Regions from separate parts of the Micromonospora sp. NPDC047521 genome, predicted to be linked through region 1. Evidence: predicted binding sites of a transcription regulator. Region 1 holds the regulator's gene; each other region holds the start of a gene.
What was found. Region 1 encodes HrcA, which represses chaperone genes, less so after heat shock. Its sites were predicted from a motif close to GGTTNGCACNCTCNNNNNGAGNGTGCNAACC; they were not measured.
Positions count from the first base shown of each region.

Region 1 (7,716 bases):
GGTTAGGAGATCCGGGCGCTCACCCCTCGGCGAAGACCTCCGCCAGCACCTGCCCGGCCGGCCCCTGCTCGCCGTCCACCGGCCCCCACGTGCCGTTGCGGGCCGTCCACTCCCGGCCGCCGAAGCGGACCCGCTTCACACCGTGGTCCTGGGCGTGCGAAACCAGCCAGTGCGCGTACCGCCAGCCGTCGCGCTGGTCGGCGGCCGGCACCGTCAGCCCGGTCAGGTCGGCCCCGTCGGTGCCGGACAACCCCCAGTCCAGCTTCAGGTTGTGGGTCAACTGCGCGGCAGCGGCCGCGCCCCGCATCACCGGGGTACGCCCCACCGTGCAGGCGACAGCGCTGGTGGCCTCGCCCAGCAGTGCCCGGCTGAGCACCTCTGACTCGTCGGCCCACTTCTGGTACGCCTCGGGGAACGCCGAACGCTGCACCCGCTGGGCGGCGTCGGTGACCCGCATCTTCTCCCAGCCGCGCACCTTCTTCAGCGCCGCGTAGAAGCGGTTCGCCGCGTACCGGGGGTCGCGGATCTGCGCCTGGGTGCCCCAGCCCTGGCTCGGCCGCTGCTGGAACAGGCCCACCGAGTCCCGGTCGCCGTCGGCGAGGTTCCGCAGCCCCGACTCCTGGTACGCGGTGGCCAGCGCGACCACCACGGCCCGCTCGGGCATGCCCCGCTGCGCCCCGATCGCCGCGATTGTCGCCGCGTTGGCCATCTGGTCGGCGTCCAGCGCCACCCGGCCGTCGGCCTGGACCGTGCACTTGCGGGCCAGGGGCAGTTGCAGACGGTCCCCGGCCTGTCGTACGACGAGCCAGATTCCGATCACGGCGACAAGGATGAGCACCACTCCACCCGCCACGGCTGCCCGAGTTCGCACCCACACCCCCTCGTCGACACAGTTCGACAAGCCTACGTCCCGGTGGCGCCGTCCGGGTCGTCCGACCGGTTCGGGGTCGGCTCTGCCGGCGCGTACCCGATCGGGAACTTCCCTGTTCCGCGCGGATCTCACCTGCCCCGCCGGCCTGTCTGCCGCGTCACCGGGCCCCTGGTCCCGGGAAGCCCACGACCGGCCGACGACTTAAGCGATTGACACGTCAACAGCCGGGAGTCGGCGACGGGTCCCGGACCGGCAAGGAGGGTTCAGATGGGAACGCTTGACGGCAAGGTAGTGCTGGTCACCGGCACCGGCGGCGGTCTCGGCCGCGTCTCGGCGCTGGCCTTCGCCCGCGAGGGCGCCAAGGTCGTCGGGGCCGACCTCCAGGTCGACGGCAACAACGAGACGGTCGAGCTCGTACGGGCCGCCGGTGGCGAGATGACAGGCATCGCGCCCGTCGACCTCACCGACCCGGAGCAGGTACGCAGGCTCGTCGAGGACGCCGCCGCGACGTACGGCGGGCTCGACGTGGTCTACAACAACGCGGCCGCGCTGCGCTTCGGTCCGATGCCCGACTTCTCCGTCGAGGACTGGCGGTACACCATCACCGGCGAACTCGACATCCCGTACTTCGTGTCGAAGTTCGCCTGGCCGCACCTGGTCCGGCGCGGCGGCGGCGTCATCATCAACGCCGCCTCGATGGCCGGGATGATCGCGGGTCAGGTCCCCCCGATGGTCGGCCACACGGCCGCGAACGCAGGCGTCATCGGCCTGACCCGGCAACTCGCGCTCGAGGGCGCGCCGCACGGGATCCGTTCGGTGGCGGTCAGCCCCGGGCCCATCCTCACCCCGGCCAGCGAACGCGACCTCGGCGACAACCAGGCGGCCCGGGACGCGATCACCAGCAAGACGCTCCTCAAGCGGTTCGCCCGCCCCGAGGAGGTCGCCGAGCTGGTGGTCTTCCTGGCGTCCGACCGGGCGTCGTACATCACCGGGGCGAACTACCCGGTCGACGGCGGCGCGACCGCCTGGTGACCGGACAGGTGACCGGGACGCCACCACTCGCGGCGGCGTCCCGGTGGCCGTGGTCCTACCCGGAATGATCAGGGGAACCAGCGTCCAGAGCGGCCACCCAACGAGTCGATCGCTTCTCCCGGAAGGCCATGATCCCCTCGAGCCCCTCGTCGGAGAGGAAGAAGCCGGTCGAGAGGGCGGAGAGCCGGGCCAGGTCGGCGCGCAGTTCGGCGGTGCCCGGCCGGCGCAGCAGCTCCTTCGCGCCGGCCAGCGCGGCCGGGGCGCCACGGACCAGCGAGTCGCAGTAGCGCCGTACCGCGTCGTCCAGCCCGTCCGCCGGCACCGAGGCCGTGACCAGGCCGACCTCGGCGGCCCGCCGCCCGTCGAAGGTGTCCCCGGTCAGGTACAACTCGGCGGCGGCACGCGGGTGCAGCCGGGGCAGCACGGTCGCCGAGATCACCGCCGGGATCACCCCGATCCGCACCTCGGTGAACGCGAACGTCGCCTCGTCGGCGCAGACCGCCAGATCGGCGGCGGCGATCAGACCCAGCCCACCGGCCCGCGCCGGACCGCCCACCCGCGCCAGCACCGGCTTCGGGCAGTCCCACAGCGCGGCGAGCACGTCACCCAGCATCGCGGCGGGGACGGTTCCGCTGGCGTACGCGGCGGCGGTCTCCTTCAGGTCGGCCCCCGAGCAGAACACCGGGCCGGCGTGGTCGAGCACGATCGCCCGGACCGCGTCGTCGGCGACGGCGTCGGCCAGCCCTGCCAGCAGTTGGGTCATCAGGGCCGTGGAGAGCGCGTTGCGGTTGTGCGGGCTGTCCAGGGTGAGGGTGGTCACCCCGCGGGCCGTGGCGACCCGCACGAGGACGTCGGGAGAGGTCATGCCGGGCACACTAGTGGCCATGCCCGGCGTCCTTCCAGATGGTGAGACCGTCCCCGTCGACGGATCGCTGCCCGCCACCGCCACCACCGCGGTCGGTCAGCGCGGTTTCGGGGTGTACGTCCACGTACCGTTCTGTGCCAGTCGCTGCGGCTACTGCGACTTCAACACGTACACGGCTGCCGAGCTGGGCGGCGGCGCCAGCCGCGAGGGGTACGCCGACACCGTCCTGGCCGAGCTGGCGCTCGCCGCCCGGGTGCTCGGCGACACCCCGCCGCCCCGGGTCGACACGGTCTTCGTCGGCGGCGGCACGCCCACCCTGCTCCCCGCCGACGACCTGGCCCGCATCCTCGACGGCATCGACAGCACCTGGGGGCTTGCCGCCGACGCCGAGGTGACCACCGAGGCCAACCCCGAGTCGGTCACCCCGGAATCGTTGAAGCTGCTGCGCGACGCCGGCTACACCCGGATCTCGCTGGGCATGCAGTCCGCCTCCCCGGGGGTCCTGGCGATCCTGGACCGCAGACACAGCGCCGGCCGGGCCACCGCCGCCGCCCTTGAGGCACGCGACGCCGGGTTCGAGCACGTGAACCTGGACCTGATCTACGGCACCCCGGGGGAGCGGGCCGAGGACTTCGCCGCCTCGCTGGAGCAGGTCGTCGCCGCCGGGGTGGACCACGTCAGCGCGTACGCCCTGATCGTCGAGGACGGCACCCGGCTCGCCGCCCGGATGAAGCGCGGCGAGCTGGCGTACCCCAGTGACGACGTCGCCGCGGACCGCTACCTGGCCGCCGAGGCCGCCCTCGACGCGGCAGGCCTGTCCTGGTACGAGGTCTCCAACTGGGCAAGCGGCGAGGACGCCCGGTGCCGGCACAACCTGCTCTACTGGACCGGCGCGGACTGGTGGGGGCTGGGACCGGGGGCGCACAGCCACGTCGGCGGGGTGCGCTGGTGGAACGTCAAGCACCCCTCGGCGTACGCCCAGCGGCTGGCCGCCGGCGCGTCGCCCGGCCTGGCCCGGGAGGTGCTCACCCCCGGCGAGGCGCACATGGAGGACGTCATGCTCCGGCTGCGGCTCGCCAGCGGCCTGCCGCTGGCGGTGCTCGACGCCACCGGGCGGGCCGGCGCGGAACGGGCGTTGGCCGACGGTCTGCTCGACGCCCGGAGGTACGCGGCAGGTCGGGCGGTGCTCACCCTGCGTGGCCGGCTGCTCGCCGACGCCGTGGTCCGCGACCTGCTGCCCTGAGCCGGAGTGCAGCCCCGGCCGGCGGAGCCGTGCGACGGGCCGGCCGGGGGAGCGGCCGGCCCGGCGTCACTTGATGAAGCTGGCGGAGAGCGGGTAGCGGTAGAACTGCCCCTCGTTGGCCTTGATGCCGGCGATGATGCCGAACACGGCGCCGAGGATCACGGCCGCCGCGACCGGGATGAACCCGATCACGATGCAGGACAGCACCCAGCCGACCAGGCCGATGATCGACCAGAGGAGCTGGAAGTTGAGCGCCGCCACGGCGTGCGTACGGACCGTGGGGGACTGGTTGCCCCGGGCCAGCAGCGCCACCAGCGGGCCGATCCAGCCGAGCACGCCACCGCTGACGATCATCCCGGCGGCCCCGCCGAAGTGCGCGACGAGCGCCCAGGTCTTGTCCTCGTTGTTGGCGTAGCCGCCACCGGGGCCGCCGTAGGCTCCGCCGGTCGGATAGCCGCCAGCGGGGTTGCCTCCGGCCGGGGGATAGCCCCCGGGCGGGTAGCCACCCGGCGGAGGGTAGCCGCCCGATGGCGGTTGGTCACCGGTGGGCGGCGGATAGCCACCGGCCGGGGGATAGCCGCCCGGGCCGGGTGCCCCGGACAGTGGTGCGGTGGGTGGCTCGGCCGATGAGGGCGAGCTCGGTGAGGTCGGCTCCGGCGGATAGTTGCCGGGGTCTCCCGCTCCGGGAGGGCGAGGAGGTTCAGTCATGGGTGTCACGGTAGGTGCCGTTGGCAACGCCGCACCAGAGCGACACCGCCCGCCGGCCGGGCCGATCGGACCGAGCCGGGTGGTACGCACCGCACCGACGAGCTGTCGTTGATCATCGCGCTGGCGGGGGCGCCGACGTAGACTGGCACTCGTTACAGTCGAGTGCCAGGACGGTCCGCCGGCTTGAGGTCGCGCCGGCGGCCGACGTGCGACAGGAGGTGCGGAGGATGGGTCTCGACGACCGAAAGCTCGCCGTGCTCCGCGCCATCGTCGAGGACTACGTCTCCACCCAGGAGCCGGTCGGCAGCAAGGCGCTCGTCGAGCGGCACCAGCTCGGGGTCTCCCCGGCCACGGTCCGCAACGACATGGCCGTGCTGGAGGAGGAGGGCTACATCCGGCAGCCGCACACCAGTGCGGGGCGGGTGCCCACCGACCGCGGCTACCGGCTCTTCGTCGACAGGCTGTCCCGGGTCAAGCCGCTCAGCCCGGCCGAGCGTCGGGCCATCGAGCGTTTCCTCGTCGGCGCGGTCGACCTCGACGACGTGGTGCACCGCACCGTACGGCTGCTCGCCCAGCTGACCCGGCAGGTGGCGGTCGTGCAGTACCCGAGCCTGGCCCGCTCCTCGGTACGGCACCTGGAGCTGGTGCCGATCTCCACGACCCGGCTGATGCTCGTCATGATCGCCGACACCGGTCGGGTGGAGCAGCGGCTCGTGGAGCTGCCCGGGCCGGTGCCCGCCGACGACGTCACCGACCTGCGTCGACTGGTGAACGAGAAGCTCGCCGGCGCCCGCCTGTCGGACACCCCGCCGCTGGTGCAGGCGCTTGTCGAGGAGGCGTCGTCCGAGCTGCGCCCCGCGATGACCACGCTCTCCACAGTCCTGCTGGAGACGCTCGTCGAGCGGCACGAGGAACGCATCGCGCTGGCCGGCACCGCCAACCTCACCCGGGGCGGCCTGCTCGACTTCCAGGGTTCGCTGCGGCCCATCCTGGAGGCCCTGGAGGAGGAGGTGGTGCTCCTCAAGCTGATCGGCGAGACCGAGCCGAGCACGACCCGGGTGCTGATCGGCGACGAGAACGAGTTCGACAACCTCCGGGCCGCCTCGGTGGTCAGCACCGGGTACGGCCCGGGCGCCACGATCGTCGGCGGCCTGGGGGTGCTGGGGCCCACCCGGATGGACTACCCCGGCAATATCGCCATGGTGCGCGCCGTGGCACGCTACGTGGGCGAGCTGCTGGCCCAGAACTGACCAGTCAGGGCCGACGGCCGGCTGCGGCCGCCGGTCGGCGTAACGCGAGACGAACATGAGGACACGGAACGCAGTGGCCAGGGACTACTACGGCATCCTCGGTGTGAGCCGGGAAGCCTCCGATGACGAGATCAAGCGCGCCTACCGCAAGCTGGCGCGCCAGTTCCACCCGGACGTCAATCCGGACCCGGAGGCTCAGGAGAAGTTCAAGGACATCAACGCCGCGTACGAGGTCCTCTCGGACGACCGCAAGCGGCAGATCGTCGACCTGGGTGGCGACCCGCTCGCCCCGGGTGGCGGTGGCGCAGGCGGTCCGGGTGGTCCCGGTGGGGCCGGCCCGTTCGTCGGTTTCCAGGACATCATGGACGCGTTCTTCGGCGGTGCGGCGGGTGGCGCCCGTGGCCCGCGTCCGCGTACCCGGCCGGGCGCCGACGCGATCCTGCGACTCGAACTGGACCTGCACGAGACGGCGTTCGGCGTCGAGGCGCCGATCACCGTCGACACCGCGGTGCTCTGCACCACCTGCTCCGGCGCCGGCACGGCCGCCGGCACCCACCTGGCCACCTGCGAGGCGTGCGGCGGCCGGGGCGAGGTGCAGTCGGTGCAGCGCACCTTCCTCGGCCAGGTCGTCTCGGCCCGCCCGTGCACCGTGTGCCAGGGCTACGGCACCACCATCCCGCACCCCTGCCCCACCTGCGCCGGCGACGGCCGGGTGCGGACCCGCCGCTCGCTGACCGTCAAGATCCCGGCCGGCGTCGAGGACGGCATGCGGATCCGGCTGGCCCAGCAGGGCGAGGTCGGCCCCGGTGGCGGCACCGCCGGCGACCTGTACGTGGAGATCCACGAGCGCCCGCACGACGTGTACTCCCGCAAGGGCGACGACCTGCACTGCCGGGTCACCGTGCCGATGACCGCGGCGGCGCTGGGCACCCGACTCACCATCAAGACGCTTGACAGCGAGGAGACCGTCGACGTCAAGGCCGGCACCCAGCCGGCCAGCACGCTGCGGCTGCGCGCCCGGGGCGTGCCGCACCTGCGCGGCACCGGCCGGGGCGACCTCTACGTGCACCTGGACGTCCGCACGCCCACCAAGCTCGACCCGGACCAGGAGAAGATGCTTCGCGACTTCGCCAAGACCCGTGGTGAGGAGGTCGCCGAGCTGTCCAAGCAGGGCGGCTTCTTCTCCCGGATGCGCGACGCGTTCAACGGGCACGCCTGAGGTGTCCGCGCCGCTGTTCCTGGTCGAGGCGCTGCCCACCGGTGACGCACTGACCCTGGACGGCCCGGAGGGGCACCACGCCGCCACAGTGCAACGGCTGCGCGTCGGCGAGGAGCTGCTGCTCGCCGACGGGCGGGGAGGCACGGCCGTCGCCGTGGTCACCGCCGTCGGCCGGGGCAGCCTGGAGGTCACCGTCACCTCCCGGGGGTACGCGGACGCGCCCGTACCCCGGATCGTCACAGTGCAGGGCATCGCCAAGGGCGATCGGGGCGAGTTGGCCGTGCAGGCGATGACCGAGGTCGGGGTGGACGAGATCGTGCCCTGGGCGGCGTCCCGCTCGGTCGCCCAGTGGCGAGGTGACCGGGGCGTACGGGCCCGGGAGAAGTGGGTGGCCACCGCCCGAGAGGCCGCGAAGCAGGCCCGCCGGCCGTGGCTGCCGGTGGTGGCCGGTGCGCCTGACGAGTCCACCGCGACCGTGGCCCGCCGGATCGCCGGCGCCGCCGCCGCGTTCGTGCTGCACGAGGAGGC
Region 1 covers NZ_JBVJGN010000003.1:68,413-76,128, forward strand. The annotation lists gene ACZ6N8_RS07905 (hypothetical protein) at 20-877, opposite strand; gene ACZ6N8_RS07910 (SDR family NAD(P)-dependent oxidoreductase) at 1,139-1,903, shown strand; gene ACZ6N8_RS07915 (enoyl-CoA hydratase-related protein) at 1,959-2,768, opposite strand; gene hemW (radical SAM family heme chaperone HemW) at 2,788-4,011, shown strand; gene ACZ6N8_RS07925 (DUF4870 domain-containing protein) at 4,078-4,719, opposite strand; gene hrcA (heat-inducible transcriptional repressor HrcA) at 4,947-5,969, shown strand; gene dnaJ (molecular chaperone DnaJ) at 6,043-7,188, shown strand; gene ACZ6N8_RS07940 (16S rRNA (uracil(1498)-N(3))-methyltransferase) at 7,190-7,716, shown strand, end outside.

Region 2 (7,716 bases), on a different contig from region 1:
TCGCGGGGCGCCGCCGTTCCTCCGGCGTGCCCGACGAACCGGCCACCCGGATCCGCCACGAACTGTGCCGTCTCCGCGCCCCGCGAGGTGTACGCGACCCGCGCCGCGTACTCGGCGTGCGAGCGGGCGGCCGCGTCGGCGATCGTCTCCAGGAAGGCCAGCGGCGCGTCGGCGAGCATCTCCAGGCGCAGCGCCCGCATCCGGGCGGCGTCCTGCGGCCGGACCCGGCGGATCTGCGCCTGCCGCAGGGCGGGCGAGCCCGTGTCGGTGGTCATGCCGCATGCCTATCACAGGGCCGGAAGCGGTTTTCGGCGACAACCACGGACATGGATGCTCTGCCCCGGAAAACCGGGGCTCGGCGACGCCGTCGGCGCGCCCTGGACCATGCCCGATTTGTGGTCGTGCGCGGCCGTCACTCCTCGTGTAGCGTGCGATTTCGGTCACCCGTTTCAGCGGCCGTCATCGATCGCCGAGCGGTGGTCCACAGGCGCCCGGTCACGCCGCGCGCCGGGGCAGGTAACGCCGCGCAGAGTGAGGAAGTGCACCGTGGCACAGGGCACCGTGAAATGGTTCAACGCCGAGAAGGGCTACGGCTTCATCGCCGTCGACGGCGGTCAGGACGTGTTCGTCCACTTCTCCGCGATCGAGATGGACGGCTACAAGGCGTTGGACGACGGTCAGCGGGTGGAGTTCGAGATCGCACAGGGCCAGAAGGGCCCACAGGCCGAGCACGTACGCGTCGTCTGATTTCCCGCGCGTCGCGGGCTGCGGTGCGGGCACGTACCCGGGAAGATCGTGAACCGTTCCAGCCGATGCTGAGGAGGGTTCATGACCGACCAGCCGCCCCCGACCACCCCGCCTCCCGGGCCGGGGGAGCCGGGCCCGTCCGACCCGGGCGCAACCGGCGGCCAGGCCGGCCCGCCGCCGGGCTGGGACCCCGCGCAGGGCGGCTGGGGTACGCCCGCAGCGCCCGCCCAGTGGGTGTTCCCGCCCACCGGCGGCTTCCCGCCGGGCGCCGGCCCCTACCCGGGGCAGTCCTGGTATCCCGGGTCGCCCGTCGGGTGGTACCCGCCGGGTCACGGGTTCGACCCGAACGACGCCCTGGTCACCCCGCCCGGCGCCGGTCTCGGCGGCTGGTCCGCCAGGTGCGGGGCGGCGCTGCGTCGGGGGTGGCGGCTGCTGGTGCCCATCATGCTGCTCACCCAGGTGGCGCCTGCCGCCGTACTCTCGGTGCTCTCCCTCGGTGTGGACCCGTCGGCGCGCTGGGAGGCACAGGCTGAGTCACCGTCCAGCCTGCCGGAGACGTTCGTCACGGACCTGGTGACCCTCCTGGCCGTGCTGATCGGCGGCAGCCTGCTGATCGGGCTGGTGCAGGCCATCGGGTGGGCCGCCGGGACCTGGGTGATCACCCGCCAGGCGGCGGGGGAGTCCGCCGAGTTGGGGCCGGCGCTGCGGTACGGCGCACGGCGGGCGCTCGGGCTCTGGGGCTGGACGCTGTTGATCAGTCTGCTGATCGGGGTGGGGTTCTGCTTCTGCGTGCTGCCGGGCATCTACCTGGCGTTCGCGTTGAGCATGGCCGGCCCGATCTACCTGTTCGAGCGGCAGAACCCGATCGGCAGGTCGTTCCGGATGTTCCACGACCGGCTCGGTCTGCTGCTCGGTCGGGTGGCGCTCGTCGTCGCGGTGGTGATCGTGGCCACGGTGGTCCCGTCGGTGCTGGAGTCGATCCTGTCCGTCCCGCTGGGTACGGACCCGCTCTCGTCGCCCGGCACCGCTGTCGGCATCGTCGTGGTCCTCGCCGTCTCGGCCGTGCTGGCCCTGCCGGCGCACCTCGCCCAGTTGATCGGTCTGCTCGTCACGTACGCCGAGCAGCGGGCGCATGAGGCGCCGGTGAACAGCACCGGACTGGCCGCGGAACTCGGCTGAGCCGCACCATCGTGCTTGCACTCGGCAGGGGAGAGTGCTAAACAAGTCATTGGCACTCGCATACCGTGAGTGCCAATGGTCGGGACGGTGGGGCCAGGTTGCACCGGCGTGGAGACGCCGGGGCGGCACATGGCCGGTCGTCGCGGGCTATCCGGCCCGGCCGAAGGACGTCGTCGTCGCCAGGTGGCGACGTCCCAAGGTGCGTACACCAGGCGGCCCATCCGGGGCACACATCTCGGGTGGCCCGTGAGTGTCCAGGAGGACAACGCCGTATGGCCAAGATGATCGCGTTCGACGAAGAGGCGCGCCGCGGCCTCGAGCGGGGCATGAACCAGCTCGCTGACGCCGTAAAGGTGACCCTCGGCCCCAAGGGCCGCAACGTCGTGCTCGAGAAGAAGTGGGGTGCCCCCACCATCACCAACGATGGTGTGAGCATCGCCAAGGAGATCGAGCTCGAGGACCCGTACGAGAAGATCGGCGCCGAGCTGGTCAAGGAGGTCGCGAAGAAGACCGACGACGTTGCCGGTGACGGCACGACGACGGCGACCGTCCTGGCCCAGGCCCTGGTTCGCGAGGGCCTGCGCAACGTGGCTGCCGGCGCCAACCCGATGGCCCTGAAGCGGGGCATCGAGGCCGCGGTCGCGAGCGTCTCGGAGGAGCTGTCCAAGCTCGCCAAGGACGTCGAGACCAAGGAGCAGATCGCCTCCACCGCCTCCATCTCCGCTGGCGACAGCACCGTCGGCGAGATCATCGCCGAGGCGATGGACAAGGTCGGCAAGGAAGGCGTCATCACCGTCGAGGAGAGCAACACCTTCGGGCTGGAGCTGGAGCTCACCGAGGGTATGCGCTTCGACAAGGGCTACATCTCGGCCTACTTCATGACCGACCCGGAGCGCATGGAGGCCGTCTTCGACGACCCCTACCTCCTGATCGTCAACAGCAAGATCTCGTCGGTCAAGGACCTGCTCCCGATCCTGGAGAAGGTCATGCAGTCGGGCAAGCCGCTGCTGATCATCGCCGAGGACATCGAGGGCGAGGCCCTGGCCACCCTGGTTGTCAACAAGGTCCGGGGCACCTTCAAGTCGGTCGCCGTCAAGGCGCCGGGCTTCGGTGACCGCCGCAAGGCCATGCTCGCCGACATCGCCATCCTCACCGGTGGCCAGGTCATCAGCGAGGAGGTCGGCCTCAAGCTGGACGCCGTCGGCCTCGACATGCTGGGCCGCGCCCGCAAGGTCGTGGTGACCAAGGACGAGACCACCATCGTCGACGGTGCCGGCGACGCCGACCAGATCCAGGGCCGGGTCAACCAGATCCGGGCCGAGATCGACAAGAGCGACTCCGACTACGACCGCGAGAAGCTGCAGGAGCGGCTGGCCAAGCTGGCCGGCGGCGTTGCGGTCATCAAGGTCGGCGCGGCCACCGAGGTCGAGCTCAAGGAGCGCAAGCACCGCATCGAGGACGCCGTTCGCAACGCGAAGGCCGCCGTCGAGGAGGGCATCGTCCCGGGTGGTGGCGTCGCGCTGGTGCAGGCCGGCAAGACCGCCTTCGACAAGCTCGACCTGGTCGGCGACGAGGCCACCGGTGCCAACATCGTCAAGGTCGCGCTCGACGCCCCGCTGCGGCAGATCGCCGTCAACGCCGGCCTCGAGGGCGGCGTCGTGGTGGAGAAGGTCCGTAACCTCGAAGCGGGTCACGGCCTCAACGCCGCCAACGGCGAGTACGTCGACCTGCTGGCCGCGGGCATCATCGACCCGGCCAAGGTGACCCGGTCGGCGCTGCAGAACGCCGCTTCCATCGCGGCGCTCTTCCTCACCACCGAGGCCGTCGTCGCGGACAAGCCGGAGAAGACCCCGGCTGCCCCGGCTGGCCCGGGTGGCGGGGACATGGACTTCTGAGTCCAGTTCCGACACACCGAACGGGGCGGGCCGCTGACGCGGTCCGCCCCGTTCGTCGTCAGGTGGGCAGTGGGCGCTGGTTACGCCTCTTCTGCGCCCGGTCGTACGGCGGAAGAAGTTGGATCGGGGCGTCCACCATCTCCTGCGGCTCCTCGATTGCCGGCTCGGCGTCGGTGGTCATCTCGGCCAGTTGTTCGGCGTCGCCGTAGTCGAGCCTGTCGAACGACAGTTGGCCTGGCAGTTCGCCTACCGGTTTCCAGGTGATCGGCGGGCCGTCCTCGGTCTGGTCGTCATCCGTGGTCATGGCTGCCTCCTCTACCGAAACGGTAGGGGGCGGTCGATGGGCGATGCGGGCGAATGAATCTATGTCCCATTTGCCCGCTTATGCCGCTGGTAGGGTCCGCCGGTACAGAAAGAAGACCCGCTCGATCCGCGCGCCCGCGCTGCCCGAGTAGAACGGCACCGGCCCCACCCAGCCGATCTGCGCACGGTCCAGCCCTTGCGCCCGCTGGTCGCGCAGGCAGCGACGCAGCAGCACCCCGCCGATCCCGGAACCCTCGGCGGCCGGAGCGGTGCCCATCGGCCCGAACCAGCTCGGCCGCGACGACCCGTACGCGGCGAAACCCAGCAGCTCGCCGTCCTTCTCCGCCAGGTGACACCCGGCCCCCGCACGGCCCACCGAACCGGCCACCTCGCCGTCCCACGCCCCACCGAAGGTGGACCGGGCGAATGCGGTCAACGCCGGCAGGTCCGCCGGCTCCGCCCGCCGTACCGTGATGCCCCGCTCGGCCAACCGCCGCTCCGCCGCCTCCGTGGACCGCAGTGCCGGCGACGCGTCGTACGACAGGTCGGCGGTCATGTTCCAGGCCGTCCGGTCCTGCCGGTAGCCCGACGCCAGGGCGGCGCAGACCGCGGGCGTGTACCGCACGTCGATACCCGGCCACGCGTAGTACGGCGGGTTCCCGGCGAGCAGCACCTCGGTCACCCCGCGCTCGGCGAGCACCGCTTCGGCCCGCGCCAGCAGCGCCCGCCCGACTCCCCGGCGCCGCTGGTCCGGCAACACCGCGACCAGGTCCACGTGCCCGACTCCCGGGTCGGTGGCCGACACCGAGCAGAGCAGCACACCGACCAGATCGGCCCCCCGCTGGACGCCCAGTGCGACCACCTGTCGGTCGGCGCCGGCGCGGGGCCAGAGCACGTCGACGATGGAGGCCGCCTCGGTGGCGTCCTCGGGCAGGTCGAGAGCCCGCTCGCAGAGCCGCACCACGGCGGGGGTCAGGTCGGGGGTCAGCTCGGTGATGGTGATCTCGGCGTCCATGGTCGCGACCCTAGATCACCCCTGGGCGGCGCGGACGGCGGCGAGAGCGTCGACCTCCCCGGCGCCCGTGACGTTCGCCGGGCCGCCGCAGGCGTCCGCCTGGTTACGCGAGCGGTACGTCGGCACGGCCGGCGTCGCGGTGTCCCGCAGGATCTGCCGCGTACGCGCCAGGTCGCCGACGAGCGCCGGATTCGCCGACCACATCAGCGCCACCACGCCGGCCACCTGGGGAGACGCCATCGACGTTCCGTCCAGGACGCCGTACCCGCCGCCCGGCATCGCCGACACCACCTCCACGCCCGGCGCCAGCACGTCCGGCTTGACCACACCACCGGCCACCGGCCCACGCGAGGAGAACTCCGCCACCCGCCGCTGCGCGTCCACAGCGCCGACGGTCAGCACGTCCGGGTACTGCGCGGGCGGGTCCTCGATCGACCCGCACCACGGACCGGTGTTGCCGGCGGCGGCGACCACGAAGATCCCTGCGGCGTCCAGTGCGGCGGTGGCCGGTCGCAGGACCCTCTGGTCACAGCCCTCGATCGGCGGGCAGCCCCACGAGTTCGTCAGCACCTCGGGAGCGCGGTCCGGTCGGCCGTCGGTGAAGGGGTCAGCGCCGGGCGGGAAGGGCGCCAGCATGAACTGGAGACAGTCCAGGTAGTGCCCGGGGCTGCCCAGGTTGCGGTCCAGGTTGACGCAACCCACCCACTGCGCGTCCGGCGCCACACCGATGCCGTCCCGCCCGACCGCGCTGCCCACCGTGTGGGTGCCGTGGCCACCCTTGTCGGTCGGGGACCGGGTGCCGTTCCACGGGTCGTACCAGGAGTCGTCGCCGCCGCGGAACCCGGCCCGCAGCGCCGGGTGGGCGCCGTCCACGCCGGAGTCCGAGCTGCCCACGACGACGCCCCTGCCGGTCACCCCGAGCTGCGACCACACCCGGTCGGCGCCGAGCTGGCGGATGTTCCACTCCGGACCGGTGGGCGCGGGTGCGGTGCCCCGGGTCTGCCCGGCCGGCGCGGGCAGGGGCCGCAGACGCTGGCTGACCAGCACCCGGTCCACCTCCGGCCGTCGCGCGAGCCACGCCCGCGCCAATGGACCGCCGTCCACCTCCACCGCGTTGACCAGGTAGTACGACACCGGATCGAGCCCCAGCCGGCGCAGGTCGCGGCGCAGGTTGCTCTGGCTGCGTTCGGCCGTGTCCACCAGCCGCCGGTAGACCTCGGTGGCCCTGGCGTCCCGGCCCGCCCGGCCCGGTACGCCGGCCGGCAGACCGGTCAGGTCGGCCTGTTCGCGCAGCACCACAAGCAGCCGCTCGCCGTGCAGGCCGGGCTGCCCCGGCCCGACGTCCACCAGGGCGAACGTCACAAGCAGCACCAGCGCGCTGATCGCGGCCACCCGCCGGCTCGGGGTACGCGCCGACTGCCGTGCCAGCCACACCGCGTACCCGATGGCGACGACTGCCGCGGCGGCGAGCCCGGCCCCGGCGGCGGCCGCCACCCAGAACGGCACGTCCCGGGTGCCCACCAGCAGCAGGCTGATCTCCTCCGGGTCGGTGAACGCCAGCGGTCCGAGTACGCCGAGCCCCACCAGCCAGCCGGTCGCCGTCCGCCCGGCCCGCGCCGCGCCCGCCGGGCCGGCGGCGGATCGCCAGGCAGCGGCCCAGAGGGCGGCCAGTGTGAAACCCGCGGGCGGCAGGGTCAGCAGCGCGGGTAGCTGGGCGCCGGACTGGCCGGTGCCGGCCGCGAGCAGCAGCAGCGCCACCCCGGCGACCAGGCCGCCGACCAGCACCAGGCGGGCCGGCCGGGGTGGCCTGCCTACCGCGAAGCGGGACCAGAAAGTCGCGTCGAGCAGCGTCGCGGCGAGTCTGCCGATCGCGGCGGCGGCCAGCAGCGCCAGCACAGTCTCCAGCAGGCCGCCGAGCGCGCCCAGCCAGGCCCAGGGCAGCAGCAGCGCCAGGCCGGCGGCGACGGCGAGCAGCGGCACCGCACCGGGCCGGCGGAACCGTCCTCCGGCCGGCGCGGGTCCGCCGTCGGCGTCCGCCGCGCCGGCGTGCGGTGCGGGGCCGTCCGGTGCGGGGCCGTCCAGCGCGGGGCCGTCGGGTGCGGGGCCGTCGGGCGCGGCGGCGTCGCCGGTGACGGCCGGGCGGCCCGCCCACCGGGTCGCGGCGAGCGCGCCGAGCGCCGCCACGGCGGCCAGCGCGGCGAGGTACGCCTCGTGGTGCACAAGCGGCACGATCCGCAGCAGGGTGAACACCCCGAGCGCGAGAACGGCGGCCAGCCACACCCGTCCGGTGGCCCGCACCGGGGCCGACCGGGGCAGCACGGCCAGCAGCAGCGCGGGTGTGCCCACCAGGACCACTGCGGCGAGGCCCAGCACCGGCCAGAGCCAGCCGGCCCGGTCCCGTCCGAAGCCCAGCAGCACCTGGTCGGTGACCCAGCCACCGGTCTGGGTGCCAACGGTGACCACGACGGTCCAGCCGCCCACCAGCGCTGCCGCGACCACCGGCCACGGGCTGGCCGGGCGCGGAGGCGGCCGGTACGGCAGCGGTTGACCAGCGGGTGACGGAGGGCCGGCCTGCAT
Region 2 covers NZ_JBVJGN010000006.1:278,565-286,280, forward strand. The annotation lists gene ACZ6N8_RS16320 (GNAT family N-acetyltransferase) at 1-275, opposite strand, end outside; gene ACZ6N8_RS16325 (cold-shock protein) at 547-747, shown strand; gene ACZ6N8_RS16330 (YciC family protein) at 829-1,926, shown strand; gene groL (chaperonin GroEL) at 2,199-3,821, shown strand; gene ACZ6N8_RS16340 (hypothetical protein) at 3,880-4,125, opposite strand; gene ACZ6N8_RS16345 (GNAT family N-acetyltransferase) at 4,204-5,139, opposite strand; gene ACZ6N8_RS16350 (S8 family serine peptidase) at 5,155-7,716, opposite strand.
Region 2: groL (chaperonin GroEL) is a predicted target of HrcA. The motif match lies at 1,974-2,004, and genes of this name have one in related genera.

Region 3 (7,716 bases), on a different contig from region 1:
GCGCCACCAGATCGGCCGTCGACAGTTCGAGTTGAAGACCGCGCCGGCCTGCGGAGACGTAGATCGTCGGCAGGTCCAGTGCGGAGTCGTCGAGCACAGTGGGCAGTCGCCGCCGCTGCCCGAGCGGGCTGATCCCGCCCCGTACATAGCCGGTGGCCCGCTCGGCGACCGTCCGGTCGGCCAGCGCCGCGCGCTTGCCGCCGACCGCCGCGGCGAGCGCCTTGAGGTCCAGCTCGCCGGTGACCGGAACGACCGCCACGGTGAGCGCGCCGTCCACGTCTGTCACCAGCGACTTGAACACCCGCTCGGGGGCCACGTCGAGCGCCGCCGCCACCAGCGCGCCGTAGTTCGGTGCGTCAGGGGCCACCCGGTAGGGGTGGGTGCGGTGCGTGATCCCACGCTTGACCAGTAGTGCCGTTGCCGGAGTGCCAGGTCCCGCCACACTCCGAACCTAATCGACAGGTCGGCCGATCAGCACCGTCGGTGCCCCGGCGATCCGGGTGAGCACCAGACTCGCCGCCTGGTCGCCGGCCAGCCGCAGGTCCCGCCGCAGCTGCTCCGGGGTGAGCGCCGAACCCCGCTTGAGGATCTCCACCCGGCCCACCCGGCGATCCCGCAGCAGTGCGCGCAGTCGCTTGAGCGAGAACGGCAGCACGTCCGTGATCTCCAGGCAGCGGGCGTACGGGGTGCGGATCGGGTGGTCGGCGTAGAGGTAGGCGATGCTCGGGTCGGCCAGGGTGGCGTCCAGCTCGCCGGCCAGCTCGGCGACGAGGTGCGCGCGGACCACCGCCGGGTCCGGGTCGTACAGGTAGCGGCGCGGCGGCCCGACCGGCGCCTCGGTGGCGCCCGAGCCGGTGAGCTGGTGACGGCGGATCTCGTCACCCTCCCGACGGTACAGGGTGGCGCGGCGCTGCACCTCGGCCAGTTCACCGCACCAGAGCGCGGCCTCGACCAGGTCGCCGTCCACGCCTACCCACTCCGCCTCCGCGCCGGCGGGGATGAGCGTGTGGTCCAGGCCCGGAGCCACCTTCACCACGGTGCGCGGCACCCGCCCGGCCAGTCCGGTGACGAAGTCCCACGGCGGCGAGTAGGCGCGCGGGTCGAAGATCCGACGGCCGGTCCCGGTGGTGCGCCGGGCCGGGTCGCAGAAGACGCCGTCGACCCGGGAGACGTCGAACGCTGTGGCGTCGCCGCACTCGACTGTGAACAGGTCGGCCAGTCCGGCCGCCTCGGCGTTTGCGGCGGCCATCGCGGCGGTCACCGGGTCGGCCTCCACTCCGTACACCCGGATGCCGGCGCGGGCGGCGGCAAGCGCGTCCGCGCCGAGGCCGCAGCCGAGGTCGGCCAGGGCGTGGACGCCGCCGGCGGCCAGCCGGGCGGCCCGGCGGTCGGCGACCACCAGGCGGGTGGCCTGCTCCAGCCCGGCGCGGGTGAGGAACATCCCCGCGGCGGCGGTACCGAACTTGCCGACCGCCCGGTGGCGCAGCTCGGCCTGGGTGAGCGCCGTCGCGGCCAGCGCCGGAGGCACCCCGGCCGCGCGCAGCGCCGACGCCGCAGCCAGCGGGTCGCCGCCGGCCAGCCTGGCCGCCGCCGTGAGCGCGGCCGACCCCTCGGGGGTACGCAGCGCCGCCAGCTGGTCGAGATCCACCTCGACATTCTCCCGGTCGAGGGGAAAATCCGGGCTGGCGGGGCGCGACTCGCTGGCACTCTCCTTGACGGAGTGCTAGCCACGGAATAACCTGCGATTAGCACTCTCACCCTGAGGGTGCCAGCTTCCGGGTCTCGCGACCCGGGTGCGCACGCCAGGCGGACCGGCACCCGCGACGACGGCCCCGCCCGGTGGCATGAGGCAGATTGACGCTGGTCAGCCCCGCTGGCCAGCAACGAAACCAGTACCCCAGGAGGGTATGCCCGTGACTACCGCGACCAAGGTTGCGATCAAGCCGCTCGAGGACCGCATCGTGGTCCAGGCGAACGAGGCTGAGACCACCACGGCGTCGGGCATCGTGATCCCCGACACCGCCAAGGAGAAGCCGCAGGAGGGCACCGTCCTCGCTGTGGGCCCGGGGCGCGTCGACGACAACGGCAACCGGGTTCCGGTTGACGTCCAGGTCGGCGACACCGTCCTCTACTCGAAGTACGGCGGCACCGAGGTCAAGTACGCCGGCGAGGAGTACCTGGTGCTCTCCGCCCGCGACGTCCTCGCGGTCATCGAGAAGTAAGCAACCGATCAGTGCCACTGCCCCGGTCCGGCTCGCCGGGCCGGGGCAATGGCGCTTCGAAGGGACATTCATGGCGAAGATCCTGAGCTTCTCGGACGACGCCCGGCACCTGCTGGAGCACGGTGTCAACGCCCTCGCGGACGCGGTCAAGGTCACCCTCGGCCCGCGCGGGCGCAACGTCGTCCTGGACAAGAAATTCGGTGCGCCGACGATCACCAACGATGGTGTGACCATCGCCAAGGAGATCGAGCTCACCAACCCCTACGAGAACCTCGGTGCGCAGCTGGTCAAGGAGGTGGCGACCAAGACCAACGACGTCGCCGGCGACGGCACCACCACCGCCACCGTGCTGGCCCAGGCGATGGTTCGCGAGGGTCTGCGCAACGTGACCGCCGGGACCAACCCGGCCGGCCTCAAGCGGGGCATCGACGCGGCGGCCGCCAAGGTCTCCGAGGCGCTGCTCGGCCGGGCCGTGGAGGTCGCCGACAAGGACTCGATCTCGAACGTGGCGACGATCTCCGCGCAGGACGCCACCATCGGCGACCTGATCGCCGAGGCGATGGAGCGGGTCGGCCGAGACGGTGTCATCACCGTCGAGGAGGGCTCGATGCTCACCACCGAACTGGACGTGACCGAGGGTCTCCAGTTCGACAAGGGCTTCATCTCGCCGAACTTCGTCACCGACCTGGAGGGTCAGGAGTCCGTCCTGGAGGACGCGTACATCCTGGTCACCACCCAGAAGATCTCGGCGATCGAGGAGCTGCTGCCGCTGCTGGAGAAGGTCCTGCAGAACAGCAAGCCGCTGCTGATCATCGCCGAGGACGTGGACGGCCAGGCGCTGTCCACCCTGGTGGTCAACTCGCTGCGCAAGACCCTCAAGGTCTGCGCGGTCAAGGCGCCGGGCTTCGGTGACCGCCGCAAGGCCATGCTCCAGGACATCGCGATCTCCACGGGCGCCGAGCTGGTCGCCCCGGAGCTGGGCTACAAGCTCGACCAGGTCGGCCTGGAGGTGCTCGGCACCGCCCGGCGCGTCGTGGTCGACAAGGAGAACACCACGATCGTCGACGGCGGCGGCCAGAAGGCCGACGTCGCCGACCGGGTGGCCCAGATCCGCAAGGAGATCGAGGCCTCCGACTCCGACTGGGACCGGGAGAAGCTGGCCGAGCGGCTGGCGAAACTCTCCGGCGGCATCGCCGTGATCAAGGTGGGTGCGGCGACCGAGGTCGAGATGAAGGAGCGCAAGCACCGCATCGAGGACGCCATCGCGGCGACCAAGGCCGCGGTCGAGGAGGGCACCGTGCCCGGCGGCGGCGCCGCCCTGGTGCAGATCCTCCCGGTGCTCGACGACGACCTGGGCTTCACCGGTGACGAGAAGGTCGGTGTCTCGATCGTGCGCAAGTCGCTCGTCGAGCCGCTGCGCTGGATCGCGCAGAACGCCGGTCACGACGGCTACGTCGTGACCCAGAAGGTCGCCGACATGCAGTGGGGCAACGGCCTCGACGCCGCCACCGGCGAGTACGTCGACCTGGTCAAGGCCGGCATCATCGACCCGGTGAAGGTGACCCGCAACGCGGTCACCAACGCCGCCTCGATCGCCGGCCTGCTGCTCACCACGGAGAGCCTCGTGGTGGAGAAGCCGGAGCAGGCCGAACCGGCCGCCGCCGGCGGGCACGGCCACGGTCACGGCCACCAGCACGGCCCGGGCTTCTGACCCGGTAGCGACACCCGTCCCGGGGCACACCGTCGTAAGACGGTGTGCCCCGGCTCGTCGTACGAGGTCATTACCGAGCGCTGACGTGGTTGGCGACGCGGCGGAATGATCGCGCACACTGGGCCGATGAGCACCACGTCACGGCGGTACGCCGCGCTGGCCGGAGTGACCGCTGCCGCCGTCGCGATCGGGATCGCCGAGCCGGTGGCGGTGCTGACCGGCCCCCGGTCGGCGCCGCTCGTCGCGGTCGGCGGGGTGGTCGTCGACGCCGTCCCCGAGTCGGTGAAGCAGTTCGCCATCGACCTCTTCGGCACCGCCGACAAGATCGCCCTGCTGGTCGGTACGGCGGTGCTGCTCGGCGCGTTCGCCGCGCTGTTCGGGATGCTTGCGGTACGCCGGTTGGCTCTCGGCCTGGCCGGGATCGCGGCGTTCGCCGCCGTCGGCGTGGCCGCCGCGGTGACCCGTCCCGGCGCGGACGTCTTCGACGCGCTGCCGTCGCTTGTCGGCGGTGGTCTGGGTGCCGTGGTGCTCTGGCTGTTCATCGCCGGCCCGCTGGAGCTGAACCCCTGGCCCTGGTCCCCGCCGGCACCGACCACGTCGCAGGCGCCGGTGTCGCCGGCCGGCCCGGCGACGTCCGACGACCTGCCGGTGCCGGTGACTCCGGCCGCGCCTCCGGAGCCGGACGTGTCGAGCGGGCGGGCGCCGGGCGAGGTAGCCGACCCGGAGTCGCGTCGGCGGTTCCTCACCGGCGCCGGGGTGCTTCTCGGCACCGCCACGGTGGCCGGTCTCGGCGGTCGTTGGCTGGCCGGGCGGCGCGGCGTGTCGGCCGCCCGGGACGCGATCCGGCTGCCCGCTCCGGTCGCCCCCGCACCTGCCGTTCCGGCGGGCGCGGACCTCTCGCTGGCCCAGCTCGCGCCGTACGTCACCCCGAACTTCGGGTTCTACCGGATCGACAACGCCCTGGTGGTGCCGCAGGTGGACCCGGACACCTGGCGGTTGCGGATCCACGGGCGGGTCCGTACCGAGCGCACCTACAGCTACGCCGACCTGCTGGCCCGGCCGCTGGTCGAGCGGTACGTCACGCTGGCCTGCGTCTCCAACGAGGTGGGTGGGGACCTGATCGGAAACGCCCGCTGGCTCGGCGTACCCCTGCGGGAGCTGCTCGACGAGGCCGGCCCGGAGGACGACGCCGACCAGGTCGTCGGCCGGTCGGTCGACGGCTGGACCTGCGGCACTCCCACGGCCGCCCTGCGCGACGGCCGGGACGCCCTGCTGGCGATCGGCATGAACGGCGAGCCGCTGCCGGTCGAGCACGGCTTCCCGGTCCGGATGGTGGTGCCCGGCCTCTACGGCTACGTGTCGGCCTGCAAGTGGGTCACCGAGCTGGAGCTGACCCGGTTCGCCGACTTCGACGCGTACTGGGTGCCGCGGGGCTGGTCCGTCGAGGGGCCGATCAAGACCCAGTCGCGGATCGACGCTCCCCGCGCGCGCAACCGGCTGACCACCGGCCCGGTCACCGTGGCCGGGGTGGCGTGGGCGCAGCACCGGGGCATCCGCCGGGTCGAGGTACGCGTCGACGGCGGGCCCTGGCAGGAGGCGGAACTGGCCCCGACGGTGTCGGTGGACACCTGGGTGCAGTGGTCGTGGCGCTGGGACGCCACGCCGGGCGAGCACCGCCTCCAGGTCCGGGCGACCGACGCGACTGGTGAGACGCAGACCGAGCGGAGGCAGGGCGTCGTCCCGGACGGCGCCACCGGCTGGCACACGGTCACGGTCACGGTTCGCTGACCCCCACGTCCCGGCTGGGAGGGGACGCGAAACCGCGCCCCGAGAGCGGGGCGCGGTTTCGTGGGTGTTGGGTGTGTGCGGTCAGGCGACGTTGCGCTGGGCCGGGACCGTGGACTTGTGCGGGCGGCCGAGTCGGGCCTCCAGCCGGGCCACGTCCACCCGGGCCTGCCGGCGGTCGGCGAGGTCCTCCCAGCCGACGGCGAGCAGCCGCAGCCGCTCCGACTCGCTGAAGCCGCCCCACACGCCGTACGGCTCGCGCACCGACAGCGCGTGCGCGGCGCACTCGGCGCGGACCGGGCAGGCCCGGCAGACGGCCTTGGCGGAGGATTCGCGACGGAGTCGGGAGGAGCCTCGCTCACCGTCGGGGTGGAAGAACTGGGCGCTGTCGCGCCCTCGACAGGCACCGAGCCGCTGCCAGTCCCAGAGATCGACGATGGGTCCGGGCAGTCTACGTACGTTCGACATCAGCACCCCTCCTCCCGCGCGGCACCGCGAGGTCCTTGTGGCCGGCTTCCGGGCGGCGGGCCGCGCAGGCGCACCGTTCCCGGCCTGGACTTCCCGGTACCCGGGCCGCCACCGACTCACACGTGTGTGATCGAGAACGTCCCGGAACTTGCGGCTTTTGCCCTATCTGTCGGAAAAGTTCGAAGGATTGCCGGGAACCCCCTCCCCAGCCGACCTCGTCATGGTCTGCTCGTGGGCGGAGAGGAGACCACAGTGCGTACCGTTCTTGTGTGCGTTCGGACACCGCTCGCGGCCCAGCATCTGACATCTGCTGCCGCGCGGCTGGGGTTGTCCGCGATTGTCCGTACCGCCGTCTCCGATCCCGAGGTGATGCTGCGGCTCGCCGAGCGACCGGCCGACGTGGTGCTCGCCGACACGGCCCTCACCCGGCCGGACAGCGCGGGGTTCGTCCGCCGGGTGCTGGCCCGCGCGCCGCAGGCCGCGGTGGTGCTGCTCGGGACCGAGGAGTCGGAGGCCGCGGCGGCCACCATCAGCGCGGGCGCCCGGGGCCTGATCCAGAACGCCGACCACGATCTGACAAGCGCGGTGGCCAAGGCCCTGCTGCTGCTCACCGCCCCCGGTCGGGCGAACCGGCAACGGATCACCGACCCGGCCCGGGACACCGCGGCGGTCGGCGGCCCGGGCCGTTCCACGCCGTCGCTGCGTGGCTCCGGCGAGCCCGGCCGGCCCTCCACGGCGACCGGCGAAGGGTCGGCGGGTGTGCCGTCGGTACCCGTGCAGCGCGGTGACGACGAAGCCGAGCCGGCGAACGGCGAGACGCCGACCGAGCAGGCCGAGCCGGTCCGCCCCGCATCGGGCGCCCGCCCCGCGCGGGCGTCGATCGGGCTCACCGAACGGGAACTCCAGGTGCTGCTGGGGATGGCCGAGGGCAAGAGCAACGCGGAGATCGGCCGGGAGCTGTTCGTGTCGGAGGACACCGTCAAGACGCACGCGCGCAGGCTGTTCCGCAAGCTCGGTGCCCGGGACCGCGCGCACGCGGTGGCCGCCGGGTTCCGCGCCGGCCTGGTCGCCTGACACCGCCCGCGCCCGGAGCCGTCAGAGAGCGGCGACCATCCAGGGCCGCCGGAGAGCGGCGGCGGGGCTCAGTCCGTCGAGGTGGGGGTGGCCGACTCGTCCTCGGTGCCCTCGGTCAGGGTGTCGTGCACCCCGTCGGCGTACCCGCGGGCGTAGTCCCACGTCACGTAGTGGTCCGGATCCGGGTCGTACGCGGGCTCGTGCACGCGCGGCCGGCCCGAGTTGAGCAGGTGGCGCAGGTTGCCCCGCAGCAGGTCCCAGTCGAAGTAGTGCGGCTCCCGGCAGTCCTCGCATTCGATCACCAGCCCACGCACCCCGATCGGCGCCAGCAGGGCCTGGTAGATCTCCAGGTCGGCGAGGTCCTCCAGCACATCCTGCCGCTCGACGTCGGTGAGCGGATCCGGCGTCGCGTCGTCGCCCGGGTCGTCCAGCCCCGCAGTCGGGTCGGCCGGGTCG
Region 3 covers NZ_JBVJGN010000010.1:51,505-59,220, reverse strand. The annotation lists gene ybaK (Cys-tRNA(Pro) deacylase) at 1-442, opposite strand, end outside; gene ACZ6N8_RS21615 (THUMP-like domain-containing protein) at 452-1,648, opposite strand; gene groES (co-chaperone GroES) at 1,908-2,222, shown strand; gene groL (chaperonin GroEL) at 2,293-3,933, shown strand; gene ACZ6N8_RS21600 (sulfite oxidase) at 4,060-5,721, shown strand; gene ACZ6N8_RS21595 (WhiB family transcriptional regulator) at 5,803-6,186, opposite strand; gene ACZ6N8_RS21590 (helix-turn-helix transcriptional regulator) at 6,439-7,260, shown strand; gene ACZ6N8_RS21585 (DUF5319 domain-containing protein) at 7,329-7,716, opposite strand, start outside.
Region 3: groES (co-chaperone GroES) is a predicted target of HrcA. The motif match lies at 1,744-1,774, and genes of this name have one in related genera.